4 regions of the Erwinia sp. SLM-02 genome follow, and region 2 is predicted to be linked to each of the others. Evidence: predicted binding sites of a transcription regulator. Region 2 holds the regulator's gene; each other region holds the start of a gene.
The links. The regulator PurR, encoded in region 2, represses purine synthesis genes. The targets are predictions, from matches to a motif close to CANGCAAACGTTTGCNTG.
Positions count from the first base shown of each region.

Region 1 (7,882 bases), on a different contig from region 2:
TCGCGCCCTGCGCTATTTTGTTGAAGTTGTCCGCCAGCAGAGTTTTACCCGGGCGGCCGAACAGCTTTACGTCACGCAGCCGACCATCAGCAAAATGCTCCGCCAGCTGGAGGATGAGCTGGGCTGCACCCTGTTAATGCGCGAAGGCCGCAAGCTGCATCTGACCGATACCGGCCAGGCGGTCTATCAGCGCGGGCTGACCATCCTGCAGGAGTTCAAGCAGCTGGAAGCGGAAATCAGCGATCTTAACGAACTGAAAACCGGCGAGCTGCGGCTGGGTATCCCGCCAATGGTCGGCATGCAGATCGCCGGCTCGATCTCTGCTTTTCGTCAGCGCTATCCCGGCGTGGAGCTGAAAATTTCCGAATTCGGCGGGCTGACCGTTCAGCAGGCGGTGCTGTCAGGCAGCCTGGATATTGCCATGACCGCCCTGCCGGTGGCGGACGATCTGCCGCTCAACTCGCTGCCGCTGATGAGCCATCCGCTGTGCGTGCTGGTACCGCGTACCGAGGCCTGGCTACGGCGCACGCACCTCAAACTCAGCGAACTGGCCGGACAGCCGATTTTAATCTACAACGAAGAGTTTTCCCTTAACCGCCAGTTGATGCGGGCCTTTCAGGCCAGCGGCTTCACGCCGCAGATCGCCGTTCGCAGCGGGCAGTGGGACTTCCTGGCGGCGATGGTACAGGCGGGAATGGGGGTGGCGATCCTGCCGGAACCGATCTGCCAGCGGCTGGATAAAAGCCAGCTGCTGTGGCTGCCGCTGGAGTCGGACCTGGTGTGGAAACTGGGGCTTATCTGGCGGGAAGGCAGCTATCTGTCGCGCAGCGCTCAGGCGTGGATTGCCTGCTGCCGTGAATTCTGGCCGGACAGCACGCCCGGACGGGTGGTTTAACGTCATAAAAAAGGGCGACCCTTTCAGCGGTCGCCCCGTTCAGGCTTACTCTTCTTTTTCGCTCAGCAGCGTTTCCATCAGGTCAAGATCGTGCAGCAGCTTGTGCATCGTTTCGTCACTGATCTGCTGCGTGGCGCGCAGGTGATACAGCTCGCCGCGTTCCGCACGCAGACCGGTCAGGCGGAAGCGGCGCTCCAGATTTTCCGCATACAGCGCGCGCTCCAGATCCTCTTTGCCATCCACCCGGCGGCGCAGATTACCAATCACCCGCGAGCTGACCTCTTTCAGCAGTTCCGGATCGAGCGCTTCTTCGCTGTCGGCCAGCAGGCGTTCTTCCATTTTGTACAGGCTTTCAATCGCCGTGCCGGCCATCACCGCCCGCGCCATCTGCACTTCGCGGCGGTGAACGGTTTTATCGGTGCCTTCAATCCCACGCAGCAGCAGCGGTAAGATCACCACCCCCACCAGCAGGGAGAAGAGGATCACCCCGGTCGCGAGGAACACCAGCTCATAGCGCGCCGGGAAGTCATTGCCGTTGCTTAACAGCAGTGGAATCGACAGTACGCCGGCGAGGGTAATCGCACCGCGCACTCCGGCAAAGGAAGCGATCAGCAGCTCACGCGTGGTGTAGCTGGAAAACTCCATCGGGCGCTTCTTCAGCATATGGCGGCTGATATAGCGCATGCCCCACAGCCAGCCGAAGCGGACGACCATCAGCGCGGCATAAATGGTGACGACGGAGGCAAACAGCGCCCACAGTTCCACGTTCGGATCGGCATCGGCCTGCCTGACGGAAATCTCCAGAATCCCCGGCAGCTGCAGGCCCAGCATCAGGAACACCATGCCGTTGAAGACAAACTCCAGCATCTGCCAGGCACCGTTGGCGCGCAGGCGCATCGCCAGCGGTGCCTGGCGGATGATGCCGGATCGGGAGATGGTCATCCCGGCGGCAACCGAGGCCAGAATGCCGGAAACGCCGATGTGTTCCGCAATCAGGTAAGAGGCAAACGGCAGCAGCAGCAGCAGGACGGTCTGCGTTGCCGGGTCATCGCCGCTCCAGCGGCTGAACAGACGCAGGGATTTGCCGTACAGCCAGCAGATAGCGATACCCGCCAGCAGGCCGCCAATCGCCACCTTGAGAAATTCCAGCGACGCCCCGGAGACGGTAAACACCATAGTGCCCATCGCCACGGCGACGGCAAACTTCAGCGACACCAGGCCCGACGCGTCGTTCATCAGCGCCTCACCCTGCAGGATCGCCATAATCTTTTTCGGGATGCGCCCTTCCCCAACGATGCCGGACAGCGCCACGGCATCGGTCGGCGACAGCACGGCCGCCAGGGCAAAAGCCGGGATCAGCGGGATACCCGGCACCAGCCAGTAAATCAGGTAGCCAATACCCACCACGGTGATCAGCACCAGCACCAGCGCCAGGCCGATGATCTCGCGCCCGTGGTGCAAAAACTCACTGGTGGGGGTTTTCCAGCCGTCGGCAAACAGCAGCGGCGGGATAAACAGCACTAAGAACAGCTCCGGATCGAAATCAACGTGCAGACCAAACGTCGGCCAGGCGAGCAGTGCGCCCACGGCGATTTGAACCAGCGGCAGGGGGATTTGAAATGGGATCATTCGCGCGGCGACGCCCGACAGCGAAACGACCAGCATCAGAATCAGGATGGTAAAGAAGATTTCCATGCTTTCCTTTTATTTATCTTCCAGTGGTGTGCAGGTGAACGCCTGCAAGGCAAGGGCAAAGCCCTATCCGGCAGCGCCGTAAGACACTGGTTATAGTAAAGCAAATAAATAAACTGATGAAAAACAGGATGTGCGTCGAGGGGAAAATTCAGTGACATCTGAAGGTGGGGCCGGCGATCCCGGCCCCGGAACAGGATTAAATCGCCCAGCCGCCCGCGTAGAAGGCCACCAGGATCACCGCGATAACCACGGTGCCAACATTCAGCTTGCGCCATTCACCGGCCACGATGCGGCCAATCACCAGCGAACCGAAACCGATCATAATGCCGGTCACAATGTTACAGGTCAGTACGATAAACACCGCGGCCAGCAGGCCGGACATGGCATCAACGAAGTCATCGAAATCGATTTTCGACACGTTGCTCAGCATCAACAGGCCAACGTACATCAGCGCAGGTGCCGTCGCATAACCCGGTACCAGATACGCCAGCGGCGACAGGAACAGGATCAGCAGGAACAGCACGCCCACCACCACCGCCGTCAGGCCGGTTTTACCGCCCGCCGCCGTACCGGCCGCCGATTCGATATACACCGCCGCAGGCGCAGCGCCCACCAGACCGGAGAAGATGCTGCTCACCGAGTCGCTGGTCAGGGCTTTGCCGCCGTCGATAATCTGATTGTTTTTATCCAGCAGGTTCGCCTGGCCGGCCACGGCGCGAATGGTGCCGGTGGCATCAAACACCGCCGTCATCACCAGCGCCAGCACGCTTGGCAGCACCGCCGGCTGCAACGCACCGAGAATATCCAGGCTGAACACCAGCGAGTTGCCCTGCGCATCGCTCAGGCTCGGCATGGCAAACAGCCCCTGGTATTTCACCGCCGGGTCAAAGATCAGCCCAATCACCGAAATACCGATGATGGTCAGCAGAATGCCACCGGGTACGCGGCGCTTTTCGAGACCAAAAATTACCGCCAGACCCAGCAGCGACATAATCACCGGGAAGGAGACAAAGTTACCCAGCGCCACCGGCAGGCCCGGGGCCGGGTTTTTCACCACCAGGCCCACGCCGTCGGCGGCAATCAGCAGCAGAAACAGGCCGATACCGACGCCGGTACCGTGTGCCACGCCCATCGGTAGATTACGCAGGATCCAGGCGCGGATCCCGGTTGCGGAGATCACGGTAAACAGAATACCCATCAGGAACACCGCACCCAGCGCGACCGGCACGCTGATGTGCTGGCCCAGCACCAGACTGAAGGCGGTGAAGGCCGTCAGGGAGATGGCGCAGCCGATGGCCATTGGCAAATTCGCCCACAGCCCCATCAGCAGTGAACCAAAACCGGCCACCAGACAGGTGGCAACAAACACCGCCGTGGGAGAGAAACCGGCTTTGCCCAGCATGCTCGGCACCACAATCACCGAATAAACCATTGCCAGAAAAGTGGTCACACCGGCCAGAACTTCGGTCCGCACGCTGCTGCCGCGCGCGGATATTTTGAACCAGGTGTCTAACGTACCACCGGCCGGTTTAGAAGGAGTCGACATAGTAATCCCCTGAAATTTCTTATGAGCTATTGCTGCGCGGCACCGGGAAACAAACCTACGTAAACGTTTGCGTCTCCGGTGCAATATTCACGACAAAAGGAAACACGTTGTCTTTTGCGTGTTTAAAACCGCGTAATTTAGATGCTTAATTAAAAGGCAAACGATTATCCAGCGTTTAACGGTCCGTTTTCAACACCTGTTCACGGTTATCTTTATTTATTCCAAAACCCGCAACCCGGTAATTCAATGCGAATCCCGGATTAAGCGAAACTTTATCGGGATATGCTGGACGGCAAAAATAGCGCTTTCTTATGAGCGCCTACCCGCCGCAAACAGACCTTCAGGAGAGGGTGATTTCGCCGCCCTTTTCCAGCGCACGCTGCCAGGCTCCGCGATGCTGAACTTTCTCCAGCCAGTTTTGAATCGCCGGGCTGTCGGCCGCACCTGCGCGGGCGGTCAGCGCCAGCAGCGGGAAGCTCATCTGCACATCGGCAATGCTGAAGCGGCTGCCGGCAAACCAGTCGTGCTGCGCCAGATGCTGTTCGATATACTGCCGGTGGGTGGTCAGCTGCTTGTCCAGGTACGCTTTCTGTATCCCTTTGCCAAACGCGCTGCCAATCGGCCTGAGCAACCAGGGCACCGGCGCCTGCCCCATCCGGCTGAAAATCAGCTTCATCACCAGCAGCGGCATCAGCGACCCTTCGGCGTAGTGCAGCCAGTAGCGGGACTGCAGCAGCTCGTCTTCATCCACCAGCGCCAGGCGGTCTTCGTCATCATAGTGGCCGGCAAGGTATTCAAGGATCGCGCCGGACTCGGCAATCACCCGATTGCCGTCGGTTATCACCGGGGATTTTCCCAACGGATGGATTTTTTTCAGCGCTTCGGGGGCCAGCATGCTGGGTTCACGCTGGTAGCGTTTGATCTGATAAGGCACGTCCAGCTCTTCCAGCAGCCACAGGACGCGCTGCGAACGGGAGTTGTTGAGATGATGTACGGTGATCATGTTCGCTCCGGCAGTCAAAGACTTTCAGTATAGAAGCGGCTCAGCTGCTTTTCACATCCAGCAGGATCGCCCCGGTCCCCTGTTCGCTCAGGCGGTCATTCGGGTTACGCAGCGGGCAGTCTTCCATAGAGAGGCAGCCGCAGCCAATGCAGCCATCCAGATCGTCACGCAAATGGGTCAGCATTTCGATACGGCTGTCCAGCTCGTCGCGCCACTGCTGCGACAGCACCGCCCACTCTCTTGGCGACATCCTTTTCCCCGGCGGAAACTGCATTAAATTATCGCCGATCGTCGCCAGCGGAATACCGATACGCTGGGCAATTTTGATAATTGCCACTCGCCGCAGCACGTCTCGCGTATAGCGGCGCTGATTCCCCGCATTGCGGTGGCTGCTGATTAACCCTTTACTTTCATAGAAATGCAGTGCCGAAACCGCAACGCCGCAGCGCTGCGCCACGTCGCCCGGAGTCAGTTCACGCTTGTTGGGGGAGTTGCCGTTTTTTTTCATTTAGCGCTTTACCTCAAGTTAACTTGAGGAATTATACTCAGCCTCCATTGAAAGGGCGAGATGCATATCATCGTGCCCATCCGTTGCCAGTACGTCAGACGTTATGGCGGCCAGATTTGACGCAGAACCAGGGAGAAAAACGTATGCATGATGACATCATCCGCACCCTTACCGACTGGATCGAAAGCAATCTTGATAAAACGCTGTCGATTGATGAAGTGGCGGCCAAATCGGGCTATTCGAAATGGCACCTGCAGCGTATGTTCCGTACCGTGACCAAGCAAACCCTCGGGGGCTATATTCGCGAACGCCGCCTGACGCTGGCGGCAGAAGAGCTGCGGAAAACCCAGCGCCCGGTGTTTGATATCGCCATGCAGTATGGCTACGACTCGCAGCAGACCTTTTCCCGCGTGTTCCGCCGTCAGTTCTCGCAGACGCCGACGGCCTACCGCCACACTATGCGTCGCCAGGCGCTTCAGCGCGGCAGCTGGAATTTCGACTGCAGCGACTTTGCCATGAACGGCTTCGCGCGCGGCGGCAGTAAAGTCAGCACCGTCTGCAGCTGACCCGCACGGGTCAGCACGGTGCCGCCGCCGTCTCCGGTGGCCCTCCGGGCGTCAGTTCCCAGAACGACGGGGACAGGAACCAGCCGCCGCCCCGCTGTTTAATCTGATACATCGCGCTGTCCGCCTGGGCAAGCAGCACCCCGGTACTTTGATGATGCTTGCCTAAGGCAACGCCGATACTCAGCGTCTGGGGAAGCCGCGTACCGTCTTCCAGCTCTACCGGCTGCCGCATCTCGGCGGTAATATCCCGCGCCACCTGCGCCGCCTGCTCTTCGCGATCGATCGCGGTCAGCAGAATGGCAAACTCGTCACCGCCCAGCCTCGCCACCAGATCGTCTTTGCGCAGCCGCGCCCGCAGCCGCCGGGCGATAACCCTCAATACCCGATCGCCCGCCGCATGACCAAATCGATCGTTCACTTCTTTGAAGCGGTTACCGTCGATAAACAGCACGGCAACGCGCTGGCGCTCGCGGGGATCCAGCCAGCGTTTTTCCAGCTGATGGTTAAACGCCGCGCGGTTGGGCAATCCGGTGAGCGGGTCGTGCAGCGCCTGATGGGCGAGCGTGTCATTTTCCCGCGTCAGGTGCTGATGCCAGCGGTCCAGCTCCGCATTCAGCCGCCGGGTCAGGAAGCTGGCCACCAGCCCGCTCACCAGCAGCGCCACGCTGAGCAGCAGCAGCAGCGGCCATAAATAATCGGGCAGTTGGCCGCCCTGATGGGGGTTATCCAGCGCCATGGCCAGCAGCGAAATCAGACCCGCCAGCAGCGCAACCGCAGCAATAATGAGATGGATGCGGTGAAAAGATTTACGCAGCGTGCGCGACGGTGCGGCGACAGGCGAGCTGCCATCCCGGTCAATGCTCATAGTGAATCCCTCCCTGAAAGCGGCGCTCAGGCCGGCCCCCGTAGCGGTTCTACCTGCGTAATGCGCCCGTCGCCGTCGTGATAAACCCGTAGCCTGTCGCTGCCGCTCAGCAGGCCGACGTCCTGCTGGCTGATGTCAAAGCTGCGCGCCACCTCCACCGGCTCCAGCCCCGGCCTGCGCCGGCGCCGCTCGGTGCGAAAACGCAGCTGGTTATACTTGGCCCAGCCGATCAGCAGCAGGGCATTAAACAGCCCGATGCCGATATACAGCGTCAGCGTGCTCAGCCCGGACACCAGCGGGCGCGGGCCGCTGAACGGCATGGTTTGCAGGACCTTGAGCAGCCCGGTGGTAAACAGCCAGATAAAACCGCCCCAGCCAAACAGCGTCAGCACAAAATCGATTACGCGCGGCACCCAGCCGCGAGGGGTGAAAATTAACGGATTCGCCATAGTGATTATCCTTTTTCGATACCGCGATCGGGGCTTTCCCAGCGGGCGCGCTGCTTTCTGGAACGCAGCATCACTTTGGGGAAGGCCACCAGCGTGGTGAACAGACTCAGCATCCAGTAGACCAGCGGATACCAGATGACCCAGAACAGAGAACCGGCCAGGCGCGGCTCGTAGCGCCGTTCAATCAGCAGACTGACGCTGAACTGCAGCAGACAGGTCACCGCCAGCACCATGCCGGTAAACTGCGGCGGAAACAGGTCGTAAACGCGGATGCTGTCCGGGATCGGCATCACCAGCCCCAGCAGGAACAGAATGACGCTCACCGCATAGGTAAAGGCCCAGATGGTTGACAGGC
Region 1 is NZ_JAQISN010000002.1:639,255-647,136, forward strand. It holds gene PGH32_RS16120 (LysR family transcriptional regulator) at 1-895, shown strand, start outside; gene PGH32_RS16125 (Na+/H+ antiporter) at 941-2,590, opposite strand; gene PGH32_RS16130 (NCS2 family permease) at 2,787-4,136, opposite strand; gene PGH32_RS16135 (glutathione S-transferase family protein) at 4,477-5,139, opposite strand; gene soxR (redox-sensitive transcriptional activator SoxR) at 5,180-5,647, opposite strand; gene soxS (superoxide response transcriptional regulator SoxS) at 5,791-6,213, shown strand; gene PGH32_RS16150 (diguanylate cyclase) at 6,224-7,078, opposite strand; gene pgaD (poly-beta-1,6-N-acetyl-D-glucosamine biosynthesis protein PgaD) at 7,105-7,527, opposite strand; gene pgaC (poly-beta-1,6-N-acetyl-D-glucosamine synthase) at 7,533-7,882, opposite strand, start outside.
Region 1: a site for PurR is predicted at 4,193-4,210, ahead of PGH32_RS16130 (NCS2 family permease). Genes of this name have one in related genera too.

Region 2 (7,882 bases):
GGCGGAAATCAGCAAAATCATCACCTCAGAAAACAACCGGGAAATTTGGTTTAAGGTGCAGGACGCCGACCAGATGAAATACATTCTGCATAAAGGTTTTGTTGGCATTGACGGCATCAGCCTGACGGTGGGGGAAGTTACCAAAACCCGATTCTGCGTGCATCTGATCCCAGAAACCCTTGCCAGAACCACGCTGGGCGCCAAGCGTCTGGGCCACCGGGTGAATATTGAGATCGATCCACATACCCAGGCGATTGTCGAAACCGTTGAACGCGTACTGGCACAGCGTGAAGCGTCGCTGCTGCTGGCGGCGGCGGCCGCTGAGGAAGCGGCTGAGTAAAATGAAACGGGTCTTCGGCTTGATACAGTGGATCTGTTTTAAACGCGCAGTGCAGGCGGCCTGGTGATAAAAAAGCCGCTATCTAAAAAGATAGCGGCTTAATAATCTTATCAATGCCGTAGTGTACTAAGACAACCTCTAATGCTCCCCATTATCCGCCGTCATCTCACGCGGCAGCGGTATCAGCGTGCCACACGCAGCCCGCCGTCAGCGCCGTGGGTAAACACCACCTGCCACAGCTGAATATCACGCGCGCGGAAGGCACCCGCACAGGCGTTAAGATAATAACTAAACATGCGCTTAAAGCGTTCGCCGTAGTTATCCGCCAGTTCCGGCCAGGCAGCCAGGAATCGATGATACCAGGCCATCAGCGTCAGATCGTAATCGGCACCAATATTGTGCCAGTCCTCCATCACGAAATGTGGCTCACTGGCGTTGGCAATATGCCGCACAGAGGGCAGGCAACCGTTAGGGAAAATATATTTATTGATCCACGCATCCACATTTTCATCGGTCTTATTCGCTCCGATGGTATGCAGCAGGAAAATACCGTCCGGTTTTAAATTACGGTCGACGACGGAAAAATAGGTCGCGTAATTTTTAGGACCGACGTGTTCAAACATCCCTACCGAAACAATTCTGTCGAACTGCTGATTTAAATCGCGGTAATCCTGCAAAAGAATGGTGACGTCCAGCCCTTCACAGCGCTGCTGGGCCATCTTTTGCTGTTCGGCAGAAATTGTCACCCCAAACACGCTGACGCCGTAGTGGCGAGCGGCATATTCCGCCAGCCCACCCCAGCCGCAGCCGATATCCAGCAGCGACATACCGGGTGAAAGCTGGAGCTTTTCGCAGATCATTTTCAACTTTGCTTCCTGCGCCTGCTCAAGCGTTTCTGCCTCTTTCCAGTAACCGCAGGAATATTGCATATACGGGTCAAGCATCAGTGAAAACAGGTCATTACCGAGATCGTAATGCTCTTTACCGACGATCCACGCTCTTTTACGCGACTGAAGATTGGTCAGACGCGCGGCGGCAACGCGCAGCGTATCTTTGAAATGGTGGGGGAGTTGTTGATCGAGTTTTGCCAGCAGCACGCGTTGGAAAAAAATATCCAGCCGATCGCACTGCCACCAGCCGTCCATATAGCTTTCACCCAAACCGAGCGAGCCTTCCTGCAGCACGCGTTTAAAAAAGTCCGGATGTGTGATTCTGATATCCCATGGACGGGAACCGTTTATTTCTATGTCAGCCTTGCGCAACATCTCCTGGACAATTCGGTACCACTGGTTGTGTTCCAGGCTCACTTCTTCTATACACGATGAACTCATTAGCTTCTCCATCACCCTGTGTGATTGAAACCCGAGAAAAGAATAGTCAAATTCTACAAGTCTATGAGAAAACTCACGGCAGAGCCGCAGTCTGATATCCGACGTTAACAGAGGATTGAATTATAACCGACAGAGGCTGAAACAGACGTAACACGAGAAGATGACAGCCTTGTCAGAAAAAAACACCGGACATTGCTAAAGCAATCTGCGGTTTTAAATGTTGGTAACTTGTTATTTTGTAGTGCCTGACGAGTATATGCTCCCGTCAGACAATATTCAATGCATTATTGTTAGCATGCTAACCAAGTGATTTTACTGCATATCAGCATGGATTTTCCATCGTTTGTAATGCCATTTTCCTGGCGGCTTTGCGCTGTATCAGATAGCCAATTGTAGCCAGTAAAATGGTCAGTAACATGACAAACACGGTCGTGTGTAGCGGTGACTCAATCCATGTTGAAACCGCCAGACTGGCGATAAAGCACATCCCCAGCTGCAGCATATTTTGCAACGCCGCGGCTTTACCCGTGGCCTGCGGGAAGGGCAGCAGGGCGCTGGACACCACCACCGGGTAAATCGCACCGCTGGACATCGACATCAGACAGAACGGCGCCAGCAGGCTGAACAATGACGGCGTCTGCTGCTGCGCGGAGATGAACAGTGCAATCACGCCAAGGCTGAAGCACAGCAGCAGCCACGGCAGCAGCTGGCCGCCGGAGAACCGATTAAGCAGCGCACGGCAGCCAAATCCGCCAATCAAAAAGGCGATGGTCTGCGGCACGTAGCTCAGGCCGATATCGGCCGGTGACAGGCCCAGATTGCCAAGAATAAACGGCGAGCCGGTAAGCCAGGCGAAGAAGCTGGCGGAACAGGCGGCGAAAATAAGAACGTTGCCGCTGTAAACCGGGGATTTCAGCAGCATCAGGAAGCCGGGTGCCGGACCCTGCGGCGCGGTGTTTTCAGCGGATGCCCGGCCTGCAAGGCGAAGCGTTGGGACCAACAGCGCCACGCTAATCAGCAGCAGTGCAACGAAGATAGCCCGCCAGGAAAAATGCTCAAGCAGCCAGGCGCCCAGCAGCGGCGCCAGCGCGGGGGAAAGCGCGACCAGTGGCATGATGGTGGCGAATACGCGTTTAGCCTGCGCGGCACTGTAGCGATCGACAACCAGCGCCTGCCAGCTGACGGCGGCAGCGCAAACGCCCACCGCCTGCAGGAAGCGGAAAAAGAGCAGCCACGCTGCGGATTCAACCCACATCATCGCCGCGCAGCCGATGGCGAACAGCCCAAGCCCCACCAGCAGCACCGGTTTACGCCCAAGACGGTCGGATAACGATCCCCAGATAAGCTGCGCGCAGGCGAAGCCGGCCAGAAAAATACTCAGACTGGCGCTGATCGCACCCGAACCGGTGGCCAGATCCTGCTGCATCTCGCCAAAAGCGGGCAGGTACATATCGGTAGCAAGAAAACCCAGCATGCTGAGCAGGGCCAGATAAACAATAAAGAATTTTGAGGGCATAGTTGACTCGTAGAGGGCAGTTTTTTTTCGCTGGAAGTGTAAAGGGATGCAGTTGGGCTTGTGAAACGGTAATATTAGTCGGTTGCGTTGAAAATTTTTGCAGGCAAAAATTATGTGGTCAGAACATTCTCTGGAAGTGATTGAAGCGGTGGCCAGAACCGGCAGCTTTACCGCCGCGGCGGCTGAACTTCACCGGGTCCCCTCCGCCGTGAGCTATACGGTGCGCCAGCTGGAGCAGTGGCTGGCCGTCAGCCTGTTTGAGCGCCGCCACCGGGATGTGGTACTGACCGAGGCCGGGCGCGTATTCAGCGAGGAAGGGCGTTCTGTTATCAAAAAAATGCTTTCCACGCGCCGGCGCTGCCAGCAGGTGGCAAACGGCTGGCGTGGCCAGATTAATATTGCCGTCGATCGCATCGTCAGACCGCAGCGCACCCGCCAGCTTATCGTCGATTTCTATCGTCACTTTCCCGACATGGAACTGCATATATTCCCCGAGGTGTTTAACGGCGTATGGGATGCCCTGGCGGATGGGCGCGTGGATGTGGCGATCGGTGCCACCCAGGCGGTGCCGGTAGGGGGGCGTTTTGCCTTTCGAGATATGGGCAGCCTGAACTGGCGCTGTGTGGTGCAAAGCGGGCATACCTTGCTGGCACAGCCGGGGCCGCTCAGTGACGACCTGCTGCGCGAGTGGCCCTCCATGACGCTGGAAGACACCTCGCGATCGTTGCCAAAACGCACCACCTGGACGCTGGATAATCAACGACGGCTGGTGGTCCCGGACTGGGAAAGCGCCCTGGACTGTCTGCGTGCCGGGCTGTGCGTGGGGATGATCCCGGGGCACTTTGCGCAAACCTGGATCGCTCAGGGAGGGATCGCCGAACTGGCGCTGGCGAATCCGTTTCCGATCAGCCCCTGCTGCCTGAGCTGGTCGGAACAGAGCGCCTCACCCGCGCTGAGCTGGCTGCTGGAGTATCTTGGCGACAGCGAAACGCTGAATGCGGAATGGCTGTGTGAACCGTCCGCCTGAGCGAACGGCCGGGCCGGATGGGATCAGCGACGATAGTCGCGGAACGGACCGTCAGCGACGGAACGGCGTTCAATCAGTGAAGGATGAACTTCGATAGTCTGCGGCTCTTCACGCTTGCTGGTGATGCGGTCAAGCAGCATATCGAAGGCGGTTTCTCCCAGCCGCTCTTTCGGCTGGTGCACCGTGGTCAGCGCCGGGGTGAAATAGCGCGCGTTGCGCACGTTATCATAACCGATCACCGAAATATCCTGCGGAACGCGCAGGCCCATCTCATCGGCCGCGCAAATCGCGCCCATCGCCATCACGTCCCCACCGCAGAAAATAGCGGTAGGGCGCTGTTTCTGGCCGAGGATTTGCTGCATGGCCCGATAGCCGGATTCGGGTTCGAAGTCGCCCTGAACCAGCCACTCTTCGCGCAGGGTGATGCCGGCTTCGTTCAGTGCCTTAAGAAAACCGGCATGGCGTCCGCCGCCGGTATTGCGTTCCAGCTGACCCGGGATTGCGCCGATATCGCGATGTCCACGCTCAATCAGGTAGCGCCCGGCCAGATAGCCACCCTCAAAGGCGTTGTCCAGTACGGTATCGGTAAAGTCGCCGCGCGCTTCACCCCAGTCCATCACCACCATCGGGATATTGCGGTGGTCTTCCAGCATAGCGATCAGGGAATCCGGGTACTCAGAGCACATCACCAGCAGCCCGTCGACGCGCTTTTGCGCCATCATCGACAGGTAAGCCTGCTGCTTATTCAGGTCGTTATGGGCGTTTCCAAGGATCAGGGTATAGCCTTTGGCAAAGCAGCGGTTTTCCACGGCTTCAATGATTTCGGCAAAGTAGGGTGCTTCGCTGGATGTTGCCAGCAGGCCGATAGTTTTGGTGTGGTTAACCTTGAGGCTGCGTGCCACGGCGCTGGGGGAATAGTGCAATTCTTTAATTGCTGCCCATACCGCTTCACGAGTCTCTTCAGCTACAAAGCGCGTTTTATTAATTACGTGGGACACCGTAGTGGTCGAAACCCCGGCTCGCTTTGCCACATCCTTAATTGTTGCCATTAAACTTATACTCCTGGTGTTATCGTAACTATTTGATAACAGGTTGGTTAAACGTTTGCCTGGGTGCAGCCTTTTCCCGCCAGACCAAAATGGTTTGGGTGCTGCCGCAACGGGTCGGAAAGGGGAAAAAATCGTCCGTAGAGTGACTGCAGAGCTGGCAAAAACCGTTTCCGCTGCTGTTGCGCAACGGAAAAGAGGAATTCTAACAAGGCTGCGCAGAGAAAACGAGATTTTTACGGGTAACTGTGGGAAAATCTTTGTGCATACATTTTACAGGGTTATTAAGGAGAGACGATGAGTACCGATCTGAAATTCTCACTGCTGACCACGGTGGGTGCGCTTCTGATGATTATTGCATTTAGCTTCACGGCTATTCTGCACTAAAAAAATCGGGAGGAGCCAGGCTCCTCCCGATTTGCATCTGCATCCGGCGTTGCGCAATCAGCGAATGGTTTTGGGTGTCATCATCCGACGGGCACCAATGTAGTGCTCCTGCCAGTAATCATCGCCCAGCGCGCTCACCTGGATATCTTTGCCGGTTCTCGGCGACTGAATGAATTTCCCACCGCCAAGATACACACCAACGTGATCGGCAGTGCCGCGGCCGTTGATACGGAAGAACACCAGGTCACCTTTTTCAAGCTTGTCGCGCTTGATCGCAGCGGCATCGCGCAGGTGATACATTTCATTTGCCGTGCGCGGGATTTTGAATTTCACCAGATCTTTATAGGCATACCACACCAGCCCACTGCAGTCGAAACCCGTCTGCGGCGACGTGCCGCCCCACTGATAGGGCTTACCGAGCTGGCCCATCAGCTTGTTCATCGCGGTTTCACGCGCTTTCTGGTAGCGGGCGCGGTGCGCCTTACTCAGCTTAAGCGGGGATTCAGGCGACTCAACTTCATCACGCTCGATAGCGCGCAGCGGGCCTTTCCTGCCTTTTTTGGTCTGTAATGATGCCAGACGCTCGCGACCGTAGCGCTTTTTCTCCATTTTACCGATGCGCGTTGTTTTCACTTCGCGAGCGGCAGTGGCTTCCTGACTTTTTTTCAGCTTTGCCTTTTGGGACGCAGAGACTTTGGCTTGTTTAAGCGCGGGCGCTTTGGTTTTTTTAACGAGGGGTTCTTTAACTTTTTTGGTTGAGGCGGCTTTCACCGGGCGACGCTTGCGGCGCTCATCCTCACGTGCGGTGTTGTGGTCAACTTTGTGCTGATTAGCGTTAACGGGAGCATGAGGCGATGCATGCGCCAGATTAAAGAACAGCTGGGCGAAGGCCAGCATGCCAAGCGTGATGATTAAACGCAACGTTCCCATTAACAGTTAAACTCAGTGTAATGACTGCATGGCAATCGGAAAAGAATTCTGCAATTTGCAGGGGTTAGGGCAATTCTAATCTAACTTCTTAACAAAAGGTAAGGTGTTTTTTGTTTCAATAAGACAGATTAAGTAAATGATGAATTATTAAGCGCAATCAGCTGGTTAACTCAGCAGTAAAACGTGAACCGGCATCGAGAAACGCTGCAACGATGATAGGAAAATGTTATTTTGTTTTCATAATTTTGCAATTTGTTGCGCTCTGTTCATCGGGCCTGCAGAAAATGTCGTTTTCAACGGCCGGGCAGAATCGCTACAATAACTAAACACGAAGTATCGTACTGAGGAAGTCATTTATGAGTACTGTTGAGAAAATTCAGCGCCAGATCGCAGAAAACCCAATCCTGCTGTATATGAAAGGCTCACCTAAGCTGCCAAGCTGCGGATTCTCCGCACAGGCCGTACAGGCACTTTCTGCCTGTGGCGAACGCTTTGCCTACGTTGATATCCTGCTGAACCCGGATATCCGTGCAGAGATGCCCGCTTACGCTAACTGGCCAACCTTCCCACAGCTGTGGGTAGACGGTGAGCTGGTCGGCGGCTGCGACATCATTATCGAGATGTTCCAGCGCGGCGAGCTGCAGCAGCTGATCAAAGAGACCGCGCAGAAATACCCGGCACCGGCTGCGGAATAAGCGACTGCATAAAAAAAACCCTGCATCGCAGGGTTTTTTTTCGTCCGTCTTTCGTGCGGAGCGTGCTTAACGGCACGCCGTGGGCAGCAGCCGACTCAGGACTCCGCTTCCGGCACCGCCAGCGGCCAGCCGCCAAGGCGTTTCCAGCGGTTGACGAGCTCACAGAATAAATCCGCCGTCTGCGTCGTATCGTAAAGCGCGGAGTGCGCCTGGCTGCTGTCAAAGGGCATTCCGGCGGCGATACAGGCTTTGGCCAGCACGGTCTGACCAACGACCAGTCCGCTGAGGGCTGCCGTATCGAAGGTGACGAACGGGTGGAAAGGGTTGCGCTTCAGGCTGGCGCGTTCCGCCGCTGCATTCATAAAATTGAGGTCGAAAGTGGCATTATGCGCCACCATGATCGCCCGGCTGCAGCCGGTGTCCTTAATCCCTTTACGAACCAGCTTAAAAATAGCGTGCAGCGCTTCATATTCGCTGACGGCACCCCGCAGTGGGTTGCTGGGGTCGATGCCGTTAAAGGCCAGGGCTTCCGGCTGCAGAACTGAACCGACAAAAGGCTCTACGTGAAAATGCAGGGTTTCATCTTTCTCCAGCCAGCCATCTTCATTCA
Region 2 is NZ_JAQISN010000001.1:1,376,930-1,384,811, forward strand. It holds gene PGH32_RS06380 (riboflavin synthase subunit alpha) at 1-340, shown strand, start outside; gene cfa (cyclopropane fatty acyl phospholipid synthase) at 523-1,671, opposite strand; gene punC (purine nucleoside transporter PunC) at 1,994-3,187, opposite strand; gene punR (DNA-binding transcriptional activator PunR) at 3,300-4,214, shown strand; gene purR (HTH-type transcriptional repressor PurR) at 4,238-5,263, opposite strand; gene cydH (cytochrome bd-I oxidase subunit CydH) at 5,558-5,647, shown strand; gene PGH32_RS06410 (C40 family peptidase) at 5,705-6,568, opposite strand; gene PGH32_RS06415 (Grx4 family monothiol glutaredoxin) at 6,934-7,272, shown strand; gene rnt (ribonuclease T) at 7,368-7,882, opposite strand, start outside.

Region 3 (7,882 bases), on a different contig from region 2:
ATAAGCGCATTAGCCGCCGGTATGCCATTCAGCACCAGCGATCCGGCACTGATCTGAAAGCTTGTCTGATAATCCGGGCGTTCAGCCGCCTGGGGCTGCCAGGGAATAATGCCGCCATCCACCCGCTGGGCCTGTAATGACCAGCTATCCTGAGAGCGATTAAGCGCCATCTGACTCAGCTGGAGCCTGTCGGCCTGCAAAGAAACCGGTGGGCTGCCGTTATTCAGATTTAACGTTCCCTGGTTCAGCCGGATGCTGGAGAAATGAAGTGGGTTGCTGAATTGTTTGAGGCTCAGACCGAGGTCGACGCGTTTGGCGACCAGCGTTGCGGGCTGACCATCGCGGCCAAAGGCAACGTTATCCAGCAGGAGGTGGCTGGGATTTGAAAAGTCGTGCTCAATTTTAGTCATGGATAGCTGATAGGCGGTGTCATCGCTGATCTGGCGGCTAATCCATCCTGCACCCCACTGGGTTTGCAGCAGCACATAAAGGGCGACGATGGCCAGCAGCAGCACCAGCAGCAGCGTGAGCAGAACTTTTCCGAAAAACTTCATGGCAACCATCCCGTGGAAAATCGGTAATGGCTTGTTATGCCTGATTTATCGCCATTTCTCAACCGGGAAGGCAATGACAGGGCGGAAATTATCCGCCCTGTCGGCGTACGGCTATGACCGCTGCGGAATTATTTTTCCTGCGGGAACACCAGATTCAGAACAATAGCAGTGATCCCGCCCGCCGCGATGCCGGAAGAGAGCAGGGTTTTCAGCCAGTCAGGGGCGAACTGCAGGATCAGTGGCTGCTGGGAGACACCGAGGCCCACCGCCAGCGACAGGGCAATAATCATAATTGCGCGGCGGTTTAGCGGCTCGCGTGACACGATGCGCACGCCGGAAGCGGCGATCGTACCGAACATAACAATCGTTGCGCCACCGAGTACCGGTTCAGGGATATGCTGCACGAAACCACTCACGGCGGGGAACAGGCCCAGCACAATCAGCATCAGCGCCACAACAAAACCCACGTAGCGGCTGGCAACGCCGGTCAGCTGGATCACGCCGTTATTCTGCCCAAAGCAGGAGTTTGGAAAAGTATTAAACAGTGCGGATACGCAGGAGTTAAGGCCGTTGGCCAGTACGCCGCCCTTCAGCCGCTTCATATACAGCGGGCCACTGACGGGCTGCTCCGAAACGTCTGAGGTGGCGGTAATGTCGCCAATGGTTTCCAGAGAGGTCACCATAAATACCAGCATCAGCGGAATCAGCAGATTCCAGTCGATACCCAGTCCGTAATAGAACGGCATCGGGATCGCCACCAGTGAGGTATTCGTTGGCGTTGTATCGGCCGGCAGCATGCCCAGCGCCCACGCCAGCAGATAGCCAACGGCCATGGCGATGACCAGCGAGGCAACGCGCAGATAAGGATTACGCTGGCGATTCAGCAGAATAATGACCGCCAGAACGGCGCCGGCCAGCAGCAGATTTTTGGGTGCGCCGAAGGTATGGTCGTTCATTGCTGCATAACCGCCGCCGATGGAGGTCAGACCGACCTGAATCAGCGACAGGCCAATAATCATCACCACAATACCGGAAACCAGCGGAGTAATAACCCGACGAGCCAGATGCAGAACGCGGGACAGGGCCATTTCCGTGCAGGAGGCGAGCATCAGCGTACCGAACAGGGCGGCCATCATGGTCGGGACATCAGCCCCGCCGTTTTTCAGCGCCAGCCCGCCCATAATCAGCGGCGAGACAAAGTTAAAGCTGGTCCCCTGAATAGACAGCAGTCCGGACCCTACCGGTCCCCAGGTTTTGATCTGCAGAATGGATGCCACGCCTGACGCAAACAGGGACATGCTGATGATGTGCTGCGTATCCTGTGCGGGTAAGCCGAGCGCCTGACAAATCAGCATGGCTGGCGTGATAACCGCAACGAACATAGCCAGCAGGTGCTGACATGCGGCAAACAGCGTCTGAGGGAGCGGTGGGCGGTCTTCAAGACGGTAAATTAACTCACTTTTGCTCACCGAAGCAGGTTGGCGAGCAGCGGCATCATGGGCATCAACGGACATGTTCAGGGTTCCAGGGGTAATAAAGTGGCGATTTTAATCTTCTGTCGTTGAAAAGCAAACGTTTGCTGATGACAGAATTCGATGAGGGTGCCGGTGGGTCAAAGCCGGTATTTCACGCGTTGGTATAGCGTTCGGTTTCAGGAAGCCAGCGTTCAATCAAGGCCTGCGCCTGCTGGGGATAGTGCTGGTGAATATGGCGAGCGACACGCTGAACTTCCGGGATCATCGCGCCATCGCGCAGCAGGTCGGCGACCTTGAATTCGGCACTGCCAGTCTGACGTGTGCCCAGCAGTTCACCCGGGCCGCGGATTTCGAGATCGCACTGGGCAATAACAAAGCCGTCATTGCTGTCGCGCAGAACCTGCAGGCGTTTTTGTGCCGTTTTGCTGAGCGGGGCTTTATACAGCAAGACGCAGTGAGAGGCGACCGCGCCGCGCCCGACGCGCCCGCGCAGCTGGTGCAGCTGAGCCAGACCCAGACGTTCCGGGTTTTCAACAATCATCAGGCTGGCGTTGGGGACATCAACGCCAACCTCAATCACAGTCGTGGCGATCAGCAACTGAATTTCACCGGCCTTAAATGCCTGCATCACGGCCTGTTTCTCTGCCGGTTTCATCCGTCCATGCACCAGGCCAACCTGCAATTCCGGCAGCGCCAGCTTCAGCTCTTCCCAGGTCGCTTCCGCCGCCTGCGCTTCCAGCAGCTCAGACTCCTCAATCAGGGTACATACCCAGTACGCCTGCCGGCCTTCGGTACTGCAGGCGCTTTTAACACGAGCGATAATATCTGCCCGGCGCGTATCCGGGATGGCTACGGTGGTCACGGGGGTTCTGCCCGGCGGCAGTTCATCAATGGTTGAGGTGTCGAGATCGGCATAAGCGGTCATCGCCAGGGTGCGAGGAATGGGCGTGGCGGTCATAATCAGCTGATGCGGATGGAATCCCTGCTCTTCGCCTTTTTCCCACAGCGCCAGGCGCTGGTGGACGCCAAAGCGATGCTGTTCATCAATGATGACCAGCGCCAGGCCGTTAAACTGTACCTGCTCCTGAAATATCGCGTGCGTCCCGACAATCATCGACACCTGCCCGCTGGCAATCGCTTCCTGCTGGGCAAGACGAGCCTTACCTTTCTGTTTGCCAGCCAGCCAGCCAACCTCAATGCCCAGCGGAGCAAACCACTGGCGGAAGTTATTTGCATGCTGTTCAGCCAGCAGTTCAGTTGGCGCCATCAGCGCAACCTGTTTACCCCAGGCAATCACATTCAGTGCCGCCAGGGCCGCCACCAGCGTTTTACCGGAGCCAACATCACCCTGTACCAGGCGCATCATCGGATAATCTTTTGCGAGGTCCGCCTCTATCTCACGGCCAACGCGCTGTTGAGCGCCCGTAGGGCGAAACGGAAGCGCAGCCAGTAATTTATCGCTCAGCGCGTGGCGAGGCGCCATGGCAAGCGCGTGATAGCGCTGGGCTCCGGCGCGAACCGCCAGCATGCTGAGGTTGTGGGCCAGCAGCTCTTCCATTATCAACCGGCGCTGGGCAGGGTGCGTGCCGCTGTCGAGATCGGTCAGGGCGATGTCCGGCGGTGGACGGTGCAGCGTGCGTAGCGCTTCCGGTAGCCCAATCAGCCCCTGGCTCAGTTCCGGCGGCAGCAGTTCAGCGATGGCGCAGGTATCCAGCAGAGCCAGCGCCTGGTCGGTCAGGTTGCGCAGCGTAGCCTGACGAATACCCTCGGTGGTGGAGTAAACCGGCGTCAGCGTTTCCTGCAGCCCGGTGACACCCTGTTCTCCCTGAATCTTATATTCAGGATGAATGATTTCTGCCCCGCGCTGACCACGTTTGATTTCGCCATAGGCCGTCACGCGTCGCCCGACGGCAAGGCTGTTTTTCATCCCGGCATTAAAGTTGAAGAAGCGCAGCGTCAGCACGCCGGTGCCATCGCTAATCTGGCAGGTCAGCATGCGGCGGCGACCAAAGCTGATGTCGCAGTGCAGCACGTCACCTTCAACGGTGGCAAAGATGCCCGGTAGCAGATCGTTAATCGTATAGAGTTGGGTACGGTCTTCATAACGCATCGGGAGATGCAGCAGCAGATCCTGAACGGTAAGCAGGCCGATTTTAGCCAGCTTTGCTGCCTGACTGGCGCCCACGCCGGTGAGCGTGTTCAGCGGAATGGCATCCAGCAGGCGGCCCTGCATTATTTCATCGCCTTTGACTGCATGGTTGCCCACCACTCCGGGTCCGCTTCCACTTCGCCACGGTTGTTGATAATGGGGTAGGGCAAACCTTTCTGCTTCGCGACCCGCGCCAGGACCGGATAGCCGCCTTCAAACAGCAGACGCTGCTGCTCGGCGTAAGGCAGGGTGCTTTCATGGCGCCGGTACATGCCTGCATTCTGGCGCTGACGCTGAGCCTCGTACAGGATCAGTGCCGATGCCACGGAGACGTTCAGCGACTGCACCATACCAATCATTGGAATGATGATATCCTGGTCGGCAAGCTCCAGTGCTTCCTGGGTGATACCGGTTTTTTCCTGACCCATCAAAATACAGGTGGGGCGGGTATAATCGATTTCACGAAAATCGACGGCTTTATCCGACAGGTTGGTGGCCAGAATTTGCATATCCTGGCTTTTGAGATGCTGCACGGCTTCAGAAATGGTTCGGTGAGTTTTTACCTGTACCCAGCTGTTGCTACCGGCAGCAGATGACACCATGGTGCGCATACGGCTCCCGGGCCAGACGGCATGCACTTCATGCACGCCGACGGCATCGGCAGTTCGGATCACCGCAGAAACGTTATGGGGTTTATGAACCTGCTCCATACAGACCGTCAGATCGTGCTGGCGCGCGGCAAGCATCTCACGGATACGGGCATAACGTTGTGCATTCATGCGAAGAATAACTCCCTGAAAATGGTAATTCCGTCGCGGTACGATAAATCGACGATCGGGTGAAAGGCGACTAAAGCGGAGCCGTACTCCGCTTTAGTCCTTAGTTGCGGTTACGATGCACCTTGATGACATCCGGCATTACGCGGATTTTACGCATAATGTTAGCCAGATGAACGCGATCGCGTGCCGTCAGGCGGATAAAGGCGCTGTATACGCGGCCATCTTTCTCTTCGGTATTCAGGCTCTGAATATTAGAACCCGCGGTATTAATTGCCGCAGTCAGATTGGCCAGCGCACCCTGGTGGTTAAACATATCCACTTTGATTTCCGCAACAAACTCCTGCTCGGTGTCCTTGTCCCATTCGACGGCCATAAATTTCTCAGGCTCTTTCTGGTAGCCGCGGATATTGCGGCAGGATTCGTGGTGGACCACCAGACCTTTGCCCGGGCTTACGTGGGCTACAATCGGGTCACCGGGAATCGGACGACAGCATTTAGCGAAGGTAATCAGTACCCCGTCAGCACCTTTGATCGGCAGCTTGCTGCGAGAAGAGGATGACGTTGGCGTTTCAACCGGAGCGGCGTCGCTGTGCTGTAGATTTTTCGCCACGACCACGCTCATTGCGTTACCGAGGCCAATTTCCGCCAGCAGATCGTCAAGCGTCGCAAGCTTCATCCGTTCCAGCTCGTGCTGGACATTGGCTTCCGGTATTTCTGCCAGCTTGCGGCTGCCGCCGAGAGCATGGTTAAGCAGGCGTCGGCCAAGGCTGACGGAATCATCACGCTTCAGGTTTTTCAGCAGCTGGCGAATTTTGGCACGCGCTTTCGAGCTGACGACAAAGTTCAGCCATGCCGCATTCGGACGCGCGCCCGGCGCGGTAATAATTTCGACCGTTTGTCCGCTGGTCAGCGATTGAGACAGTGGGTAAGGCTGGCGATCGACGCGGGCCCCAACGCAGGCATGGCCGATATCCGTGTGCACCGCATAGGCGAAATCGACCGGCGTTGCGCCGGCGGGAAGCTCAACGATGCGGCCTTCCGGGGTGAAGACGTAAATCTCGTCCGGGAACAGGTCGGATTTAACGCTTTCAATAAATTCAAATGAACTACCGGCACTTTGCTGCAGTTCCAGCAGGCTTTGCAGCCAGCGCTGGGCGCGAATTTGTGCGGTGGTGCTGCTTTCGCCCTGTTCTTTATAAGCCCAGTGCGCCGCCACCCCCATTTCTGCCATCTGATCCATATCTTCGGTACGGATCTGCACTTCCACCGGCACGCCGTGCGGGCCGATCATCGAGGTATGCAGCGACTGATAGCCGTTAGCTTTGGGAATAGCGATGTAGTCTTTTACCCGCCCCGGACGTGGCTTATACAGGCTGTGCATCTGGCCCAGAACGCGGTAACAGGTATCCATATCGTGCACAATTACCCGAAAAGCGTAGATATCCATAATGGAATGGAAGCGCTGTTCTTTCAGGTGCATTTTGCAATAGATGGAGTAGAGGTGTTTCTCGCGACCGCTTACACGGCAGGGTATACCGGCCTCCTGCAGGCGACCGTCAATTTCAGAGAGGATCTTCTGAATCATCTCTTTACGGTTGCCGCGCGCGGCCTTCACCACTTCTTTGATCACCCGATAGCGATTAGGATACAGGGCTTCAAAGCCCAGCTCTTCCAGCTCGGTTTTCAAATGATGAATACCCAGACGGTGCGCCAGAGGACTGTAAATTTCCAGCGTTTCCAGCGCAATGCGCCGCCGCTTATCCGGACGTAAAGAACCCAGCGTGCGCATGTTATGCGTACGGTCGGCCAGCTTGATCAGAATGACGCGAATATCCTGTACCATCGCCATGATCATCTTGCGGAAGTTCTCCGCCTGCGCTTCTTTTTTGTCGCGGAATTTCAGCTTATCAAGTTTGGATACGCCTTCGACCAGCTCAGCAACGCTTTTGCCGAACAGCTGTTCCATATCCTGATAGGTAGCGGGGGTGTCTTCGATAACATCGTGAAGCAGCGCGGCCATGAGCGTTTCATGGTCGAGCTTCATCTCTGCCAGGATGCAGGCAACGGCGACAGGGTGAGTAATGTAGGGTTCACCGCTGGAGCGTGTCTGTCCCTCGTGAGCATCACGTGCGACAAGATAAGCTTGCTTGAGGCGCTTTATTTGCTCCTCAGGCAAGTATTTTTCAATCAGTTGATTGAGGCTTTCAAACAGATACAAGGCGAGCCTTCAGATCCGATTAACGACGACCTTCAGCGATAGCAGTAACAGCCTGAATTTCAGCGGCTTCCTGCTCTTGCTGTTCCTGACGATCGCGCACGTCAAGGATCTGATTAGTGATCAGACCCTCTTCGATTTCGCGCAGTGCGATAACGGTAGATTTATCGTTTTCTTCTGGAACCAGTGGATCTTTACCACCAACCTGCATCTGACGTGCGCGACGTGCTGCCACCAGAACCAGGTCAAAACGGTTACCAATTTTTTCTACTGCGTCCTGTACGGTTACGCGTGCCATAAGTGTGATACTCCACGGGTGAAGAAATGACTGGGCATCATACTGAGTTGTCCTCAGTCTGCCAATAGTTTGCTAATTAAAGCATCGTGGCGGGCTTTTTGACGGCCCATGCGCAGACGCTCGGCGCGAATGATGGTCTTCAGATCGGACAGCGCCAGATCGAAATCATCGTTCACGATTAAATAATCGTATTCAGCATAGTGGCTCATTTCTGCCACAGCCTGTTCCATACGCCTGGTTATCACCTCTTCGCTGTCCTGCCCGCGCCCACGAAGGCGACGATCAAGTTCATCTTTCGACGGTGGCAACACGAAAATGCTACGCGAGGCGGGCATTTTCTGGCGAATCTGCTTGGCGCCCTGCCAGTCGATATCAAGAAAAACATCAACGCCGGTAGCCAGAACTTGCTCAA
Region 3 is NZ_JAQISN010000006.1:30,093-37,974, forward strand. It holds gene PGH32_RS23180 (AsmA family protein) at 1-554, opposite strand, end outside; gene PGH32_RS23185 (nucleobase:cation symporter-2 family protein) at 683-2,068, opposite strand; gene recG (ATP-dependent DNA helicase RecG) at 2,181-4,262, opposite strand; gene trmH (tRNA (guanosine(18)-2'-O)-methyltransferase TrmH) at 4,262-4,957, opposite strand; gene spoT (bifunctional GTP diphosphokinase/guanosine-3',5'-bis pyrophosphate 3'-pyrophosphohydrolase) at 5,058-7,175, opposite strand; gene rpoZ (DNA-directed RNA polymerase subunit omega) at 7,195-7,470, opposite strand; gene gmk (guanylate kinase) at 7,524-7,882, opposite strand, start outside.
Region 3: a site for PurR is predicted at 2,120-2,137, ahead of PGH32_RS23185 (nucleobase:cation symporter-2 family protein). Genes of this name have one in related genera too.

Region 4 (7,882 bases), on a different contig from region 2:
GGTTTCCACCCCAACATCGGCGATCAGCAGCTGCTCTTCCAGCTCTTCAAACAGATCGTCATCAATTTTTTTGCCGCGGAACAGGCCGATAAAGCCGGAACCGAGGTTCTGACGGGTTTTCACCAGGCTGCGCTTCAGGCGGGCAAAGAAGCCTTCCTTCGTCGGGCGAGCCTGCTCGACGGTAGCGGCTTCCGCTTCGGCGCGGGCAGCGGCTTCAGATTCAGCACGAGCGGCAGCTTCCGCTTCGGCACGGGCGGCAGCTTCGGCTTCAGCGCGGGCGGCAGCTTCGGCTTCCGCACGGGCAGCAGCTTCAGATTCAGCACGAGCGGCAGCTTCCGCTTCAGCGCGGGCAGCAGCTTCCGCTTCGGCGCGGGCTGCGGCTTCAGATTCAGTACGGGCAGCAGCTTCCGCTTCGGCACGGGCAGCGGCTTCGGCTTCAGCGCGGACAGCGGCTTCCGCTTCGGCGCGGGCAGCGGCTTCAGATTCAGCACGGGCAGCGGCTTCCGCTTCAGCACGAGCGGCGGCTTCCGCTTCAGCACGAGCGGCGGCTTCCGCTTCAGCACGAACGGCGGCTTCGGCTTCAGCACGAGCGGCGGCTTCCGCTTCTGCACGGGCGGCAGCTTCGGCTTCAGCGCGGACAGCGGCTTCAGATTCAGCACGGGCAGCGGCTTCCGCTTCAGCGCGGGCAGCGGCTTCGGCTTCAGCGCGGGCAGCGGCTTCCGCTTCAGCACGAGCGGCGGCTTCCGCTTCAGCACGAGCGGCGGCTTCCGCTTCAGCACGAGCGGCGGCTTCGGCTTCAGCACGGGCGGCAGCTTCCGCTTCGGCACGGGCGACAGCTTCGGCTTCTGCACGGGCAGCGGCTTCCACTTCAGCACGGGCGGCGGCTTCAGATTCAGCACGGGCAGCGGCTTCCGCTTCGGCACGGGCGGCGGCTTCGGCTTCAGCACGGGCAGCGGCTTTCGCTTCGGCCGCAGAATCAGCTGAAGGTTGCGGGTCTAACGTTTCTTTTACTTCTTCCTGCTGTGCCTTGTCTTCACGCCCCAGACCAAGCCAGGAAAAAAAGCCACGTTTTTTATTCTTTGCCATGGTGCAACCACACTCCTCGCGGGAAAAACCGTTCCGGTCCAAAAATAAGCGAAAACTGTCTCTCGCAACCGCACACGGGCGCCACAGTGCGGTTGCGGGAGACAGCCTAATCAATCCCTTAGTCTAACACTTTCTGTTGAGTGCATTACAGTTCCCTTTTTACGTTTCCTCAGCCCGGTTAGCCCGTTAAACTGTGCAACAAATTATTAAGAGTTCAGTACGATGATGAAGAAAACCCGCAGCGGCGCAGCCGGGCAAATACGTATTATTGGGGGCATCTGGCGAGGCCGTAAGCTGCCGGTTCCCGACAGCGCGGGCCTGCGCCCCACGACGGATCGCGTCCGTGAGACGCTGTTTAACTGGCTGGCCTCCGATATCCAGGAAGCCAGATGCCTCGACTGTTATGCCGGAAGCGGCGCGCTGGGCCTGGAGGCGCTTTCGCGCCATGCCGCCAGTGCCACGCTACTGGAGCTGGAGCGCCCGGTTGCACAACAGCTGGAAAAGAACCTCGCCACCCTGGGGGCGAAAAACGGTCGGGTCGTCAACACCAACACGCTGCAGTTTCTCGCGCAGAAAGGCGAGGCGCATCACCTGGTGTTTATCGATCCCCCTTTCCGCAAAGGGCTGCTGGAAGACACCGTCACCCTGCTGGAAAACAACGGCTGGCTGAGCGATGAAGCCCTGATCTACGTCGAGAATGAAGTTGAGCATGGCCTGCCGCCGGTGCCGGTGAACTGGCAGCTGCATCGCGAGAAAGTTGCCGGTCAGGTCGCTTACCGCCTGTATATCCGACACGCCGTTGCTGAGCTTTCGCCCGCAGAGGCGTAATTAATACTATTGCCTGCAACACAGGCACGGAGAATCAACATGTTAATTAATGCAGGCCGCCTGCTGATGGTCTTTGTCTGGGGTTTTTTACTGCTGAATGTGGTGCACCCGTTCCCTAAACCGCTGACCCACTTCGTTAACGTTGCGCTGTTCTTTATGGTTATCATGCACGGCTTACAGCTGGTGCTGATGCGCTCAACGCAGCCGAAAGAGTCACCGAAGCTGAGCGGTTTCACTCAGGCGAAAATTTTCTTCTTCGGCGTGTTTGAGCTGCTCGCCTGGCAGAAGAAAAACTTCCCGAAACAGTAGTCACCCGGCGGCAAAAGCAACCGCAGGCTGCTGGCAGCGCTTCACCATGCTGTTAACAGTCGGAAGCCGTACAGGGAGTGAAACGGATAAAGCGCGTTCCCTGTACCTGCAGTTCACCACGGCTGCCTTTGTCGAGCCGATGGTAATCACCGGCGCTCAGCGCCAGCTTAATCACCTCTGCGCCATTCAGCGGATGAAACCACGCTTCATAGCGCCAGTCCTCCACCGGGATCTGGTCGCGCTGGCGTGAGCGCCGATCCGGGGCCAGATACTCCCGCTTGGTTTTCACTTCCACCATCAGGCTGCGCACGGGCGAGGCGTCGTTGGCGGCATTTTCCCGCCGCTGCTTGATAAACTGCCGCGTTGCCAGCACGGCGATCAGCGCAATCACAATAAGAAAAATCAACGGCGGCTTCATAGAACGGGTTTCTCCGGGGAGGTAGCGTGAACAGCACGGGATAAGCATACAACCGGACCAGGATGATTGTCACACCGCTGTCAGGTAACCTAAACTGAGCTGAGTTGTGGAGTTTTTCGTCAATACAGGGAAAAATTTATGATTTGGTCATTTCTCGCAGTCCTGTTTTCCGGCTGGTTATATGTTGATGCCTCTTATCGCGGCCCGCAGTGGCAGCGCTGGGTGTTTAAGCCCGTCACGTTATTACTGTTGTTGGCCTGGGCCTGGCAGGCCCCCGTACTGAAAACCACCGACTATCTGATCCTGCTTGGCCTGCTGGCAACGCTGCTTGGCGATGCCCTGACCCTGCTGCCCGAACGGCGCATGCTGTATGCCATTGGCGCCTTTTTCCTTTCTCATCTGCTGTACACCCTGTTCTTCGCCAGCCAGATGACGCTGAGCTTTTTCTGGCCGCTGCCGCTGGCGCTGCTGATTATTGGCGGCCTGCTGATTGCCACGGTCTGGAGCCGGCTGGAGGAGCTGCGCTGGCCGGTGTGTACCTTTATTGGCATCACGCTGCTGATGGTCTGGCTGAGCGCCGAGCTGTATGTATTCCGCCCAACCGACTACAGCTTTACGCTGATGGTGGGTGCCTCCCTGCTGCTGCTGGCCAATATCGTCTGGCTGGTGAGCCACTATCGCCATCGCTTTAATGCCGATCGGGCGATTATCGCCGCCTGCTATTTTGCCGGCCACTTTATGATTGTGCGCTCGCTGTGGCTGTAGGGCTTGACTCTGGAGTGGACTCCAGAGTGTAAGATAGCGTGATGGCGGGCACTGACGCCCGCCGCTCTCATTCAGGAGGCGCTATGCACTCGCATTCTTCTTGCAGCTGTGGTCACGACCACGCCCCCCATCAGCACGGCTGCAGCAGTTCAGCCACACGTCCCGTTATCCGCAAAATCACCGCGATCGGCGCAGCCGGCGTAGAAGCGCCCTGCTGCAGCGATGCCGCCTGCAGTTCAGGTGACACCGCCGACGACGAGGACGACAGGCAAACGGGACTCGCCCGCTACAGCTGGCTGATTCAGGGGATGGACTGCCCGAGCTGCGCGCGAAAAGTGGAAACGGCCGTGCGGCAGTTAAGCAGCGTGGATAACGCCCGCGTGGTCTTTTCCAGCGAAAAACTGGTGGTGGATGCCAACGGTGACGTGCGCAATGACGTTGAGAAAGCCGTGGCCCGTGCCGGTTTCCAGCTTCAGCGCAGCGATGCAACAGACGCCGCGAAAACCGCCCAGCCCGCTCCCGGATTCTGGCTGGAGAACCGTAGCCTGATCCTGCTGGCCGTGCTGATGGCCGCCAGCTGGCTGCTTGATAGCGTCAACCCGGCCGCCGGTCAGCTTGCCTTTATTGCCACCACGCTGATTGGCGTCTGGCCGATTGCGCTCAGCGCACTGCGCCTGATGCGCAGCGGCTCCCCCTTCAGTATTGAAACCTTAATGACCGTGGCCGCCGTTGGCGCACTGTTTATTGGCGCAACGGCCGAAGCCGCCATGGTGCTGCTGCTGTTTATGCTGGGTGAAAGGCTGGAATCCTTTGCCGCCAGCCGGGCGCGCAAAGGCGTCACTGCGCTGATGGCGCTCAAACCAGACCAGGCGGTGCGCATTAACGGAACCCGTCGTGAGAGCGTGCAGGTCAGCGCACTGCGCCCGGGTGATCAAATCGAGGTCGCCGCCGGCGCACGCCTGCCTGCGGATGCCCGATTGATCAGCCCGTTTGCCAGCTTTGATGAAAGCGCACTCACCGGAGAATCGATCCCGGTTGAACGCCAGCAGGGCGAGTCGATTGCCGCCGGCTGCCTGAGCGTGGATCGCCTGGTGCAGCTGGAAGTCACCTCAGAACCGGGTGAAAGCGCCATCGACCGCATTCTGCATCTGATTGAAGAAGCGGAAGAGCGCCGTGCACCGATTGAACGCTTCCTCGACCGCTTCAGCCGTATCTATACCCCGGCGATTATGGCGCTGGCACTGGCCGTTGCCGTCATACCGCCGCTGCTGATGGGCGCGGAATGGCAGCCGTGGATCTATAAGGGTTTAACCCTGCTGCTGATCGGCTGCCCGTGCGCGCTGGTGATCTCCACCCCTGCCGCCATCACTTCCGGGCTGGCGGCGGCGACCCGCCGCGGTGCGTTAATTAAAGGCGGCGCGGCGCTGGAAAGTCTGGGCAGTGTTCGCACGATAGCCTTTGATAAAACCGGCACGCTGACCGAGGGCAAACCCCGGGTCACCGCCATCCAGCCGTTTGCACAGCAGGATGAAGCGTGGCTGCTGGCAACGGCAGCGGCGATTGAGCAGGGCTCCTCGCACCCGCTGGCACAGGCCATTGTTGCCGCCGCCGCAGAGCGCCAGCTGGCACTGCCCGCCGCATCGGCACAGCGGGCGCTGGCCGGGAGCGGTGTGGAAGCGATAGTGGGCGATCGCTTACTTTCAATCAGCGCACCGTCAAAGGTGAATGCAGAATGGCTGGCTCCGCATCGCTCCGCCGTTGAAGTGCTGGAAAGCGCGGGTAATACGGTGGTGATTGTGCACGATGCCCGGCAGCTGTACGGCCTGATTGCCCTGCGCGATACCCTGCGCGAGGATGCCAGAACCGCGCTGGCAGAACTGAAGGCGATGGGCATTCAGGGCGTGATGCTGACCGGCGATAATCCACGGGCGGCGGCGGCCATTGCCGGTGAGCTGGGCATTGACTACCGCGCCAGCCTGCTGCCGGAAGATAAGGTTGCGGCGGTCAGTGCGCTTAATCAGCAGCAGCCGGTGGCGATGGTCGGCGACGGCATCAACGATGCGCCGGCGATGAAGGCGGCAACGATAGGTATTGCGATGGGCAGCGGCAGCGACGTGGCGCTGGAAACGGCTGACGCGGCGCTGACCCATAACCGGCTCACCGGGCTGGCAGCCATGATCGGGCTGTCGCGCGCCACTCACGCCAACATTCGCCAGAACATTACCATTGCGCTGGGGCTGAAGGTGGTATTCCTGCTGACTACGCTGCTGGGGATCACCGGGCTGTGGCTGGCGGTGCTGGCGGATTCAGGCGCAACGGCGTTAGTCACCGCTAACGCCCTGCGGCTGCTGCGCAGGCGATAGCAAACCCGGGGAGCCGCTGAGGCTCCCCTATACGCCTTTCTTCAGTAGATAACGATACGGCAGCGCATCGGTGTTCTGCGCCAGCAGCGTATGCTCCATAAACCGGCAGAAACCGGGGATATCCCGCGTGGTGGCCGGGTCGTCAGCGATAATCAGCAGCGTTTCGCCTTCCTGCATATGACGCACGGTTTTCCGCACCATCATAACCGGCTCCGGGCAGCGCAGGCCCAGCGCATCAAGGGTCTTATCGGGGTTAGCGAAAAGGTCGCTCATAGAATTCTCAACAGTGATAATAACAAACAGCCGCTATTCTACCGCCGGACGGCCGGGGTGCAACAGCGCTATTGGACGATAACGTTTGCGCTAAAATTAACCATTGCATTAGCAGCCCAACCGGGTAATATGCCGCAAAATCGCGCAAGCGACCGATGCACCAGGGTTAAAAAGGCCGGTGCGTCACACATTTGAACTGGGTTCCCTCACCCCATTGATCTTAAAAAGGCTCAATATGATCGCATTTACTTCGCGTCAGCGTACCCACGCGCTGATCTGGCTCTGTCTGTTTCATCTGCTGGTGATCACCTCCAGCAACTATCTGGTCCAGCTACCGGTCTCCATTTTCGGTCTGCACACCACCTGGGGTGCGTTCAGCTTCCCGTTTATTTTCCTTGCGACCGATCTGACGGTGCGGATTTTCGGTGCCCCGCTGGCGCGTCGTATTATCCTGGCGGTGATGATCCCGGCACTGTTTATCTCCTACCTGATTTCCGCGCTCTATTTTCAGGGGGAATGGCAGGGTGTTGCCTCGCTGAAAGAGATGAATATCTTTGTGGCCCGCATCGCCTGTGCCAGCTTTATGGCCTATGCACTCGGGCAGATCCTCGATATTTATGTCTTTAACCGCCTGCGGCAGAAAGCCGCCTGGTGGATGGCACCGGCTGCGGCGATGTTCCTTGGGAATATCAGCGATACGGCGGCCTTCTTCTTTATCGCCTTCTACCAGAGTACCGATCCGTTTATGGCCACCCACTGGGTCGAGATCGCGATGGTGGATTACAGCTTTAAAGTGATGATCTGCATGATTTTCTTCCTGCCCGCCTACGGCCTGTTGCTGAACGCCATGCTGAAACGATTAGCAGAAAAGTCCAATGGCCCACAGGTTAATTTTGGGTAAGCTGGTTACACACAATGTCATGCAAGATAAGTTGCTTTTGCGTGCTGAATGTTATTGTATAAGTGACTGATATGTTGAGCGATGACTAAAAAAGGGACCCTGATGCGTAACCTACTGAAATATGCCGGAGTAAGTTTACTGGTTGTTGGCCTCGCCGCCTGCGACGGCAAAAGCGATACCGCCGCTGCGGATAAAAATGCCGGCAGCCAGACAAGTCAGAGCAGCCAGACTGTATCCCTGATGGATGGCAAACTGAGTTTCGCTCTGCCTTCCGGCATGAGTGACAAAAGCGGCAAACTGGGTACTCAGGCCAATAACATGCACGTTTACGCTGACGAATCAGGCCAGAAGGCGATCATCGTCATCGAAGGCGACAGCAGCAACGACACGCTGGACGATCTGGCAAAACGCATGATCGAGCAGCAGCGCAGCCGTGCACCACAGCTTCAGGTAGTGACCAATAAAGAGATTACCGTCAACGGCCAGCAGTTACAGCAGCTGGACACGGTGATTTCTGCCAACAATCAGACCGCCTGGTCTTCGTTAGTGATGGGCAAGGTGGATGGCAAACTGCTGACGCTGCAAATCTCCCTGCCGGGTGATGACCAGCAGGCAGCGCAGACTGAAGCCGCGAATATCCTGAAAACGCTGCAGCTGAAGTAATACTGCGCCCACAAAAAAACCTCCCATCTTCGTCATCGGGCTTTTACGGCCCGTTTCAGAAGTGGGAGGTTTTTTTACGTCAGGCGCTTACAGGCCGGCCGTTTCGCGAATGTATTTACGGGCTTTTACCGCATATTCAAACGGGTTAGCCAGTGCCGGATCCTGCTCAGCTTCCACCACCATCCAGCCTTTGTAGCCGAAATCGTCGAGGATTTTGAACACCGGTTTGAAATCGATCACGCCGTCGCCCGGAACGGTAAAGGTGCCTTTCTTCAC
Region 4 is NZ_JAQISN010000004.1:332,772-340,653, reverse strand. It holds gene ftsY (signal recognition particle-docking protein FtsY) at 1-1,086, opposite strand, end outside; gene rsmD (16S rRNA (guanine(966)-N(2))-methyltransferase) at 1,309-1,914, shown strand; gene PGH32_RS20730 (DUF1145 family protein) at 1,954-2,223, shown strand; gene PGH32_RS20725 (DUF2500 domain-containing protein) at 2,276-2,641, opposite strand; gene PGH32_RS20720 (lysoplasmalogenase) at 2,780-3,406, shown strand; gene PGH32_RS20715 (zinc/cadmium/mercury/lead-transporting ATPase) at 3,490-5,769, shown strand; gene tusA (sulfurtransferase TusA) at 5,797-6,042, opposite strand; gene PGH32_RS20705 (7-cyano-7-deazaguanine/7-aminomethyl-7-deazaguanine transporter) at 6,278-6,943, shown strand; gene PGH32_RS20700 (DcrB family lipoprotein) at 7,046-7,606, shown strand; gene iolE (myo-inosose-2 dehydratase) at 7,694-7,882, opposite strand, start outside.
Region 4: a site for PurR is predicted at 6,117-6,134, ahead of tusA (sulfurtransferase TusA). Genes of this name have one in related genera too.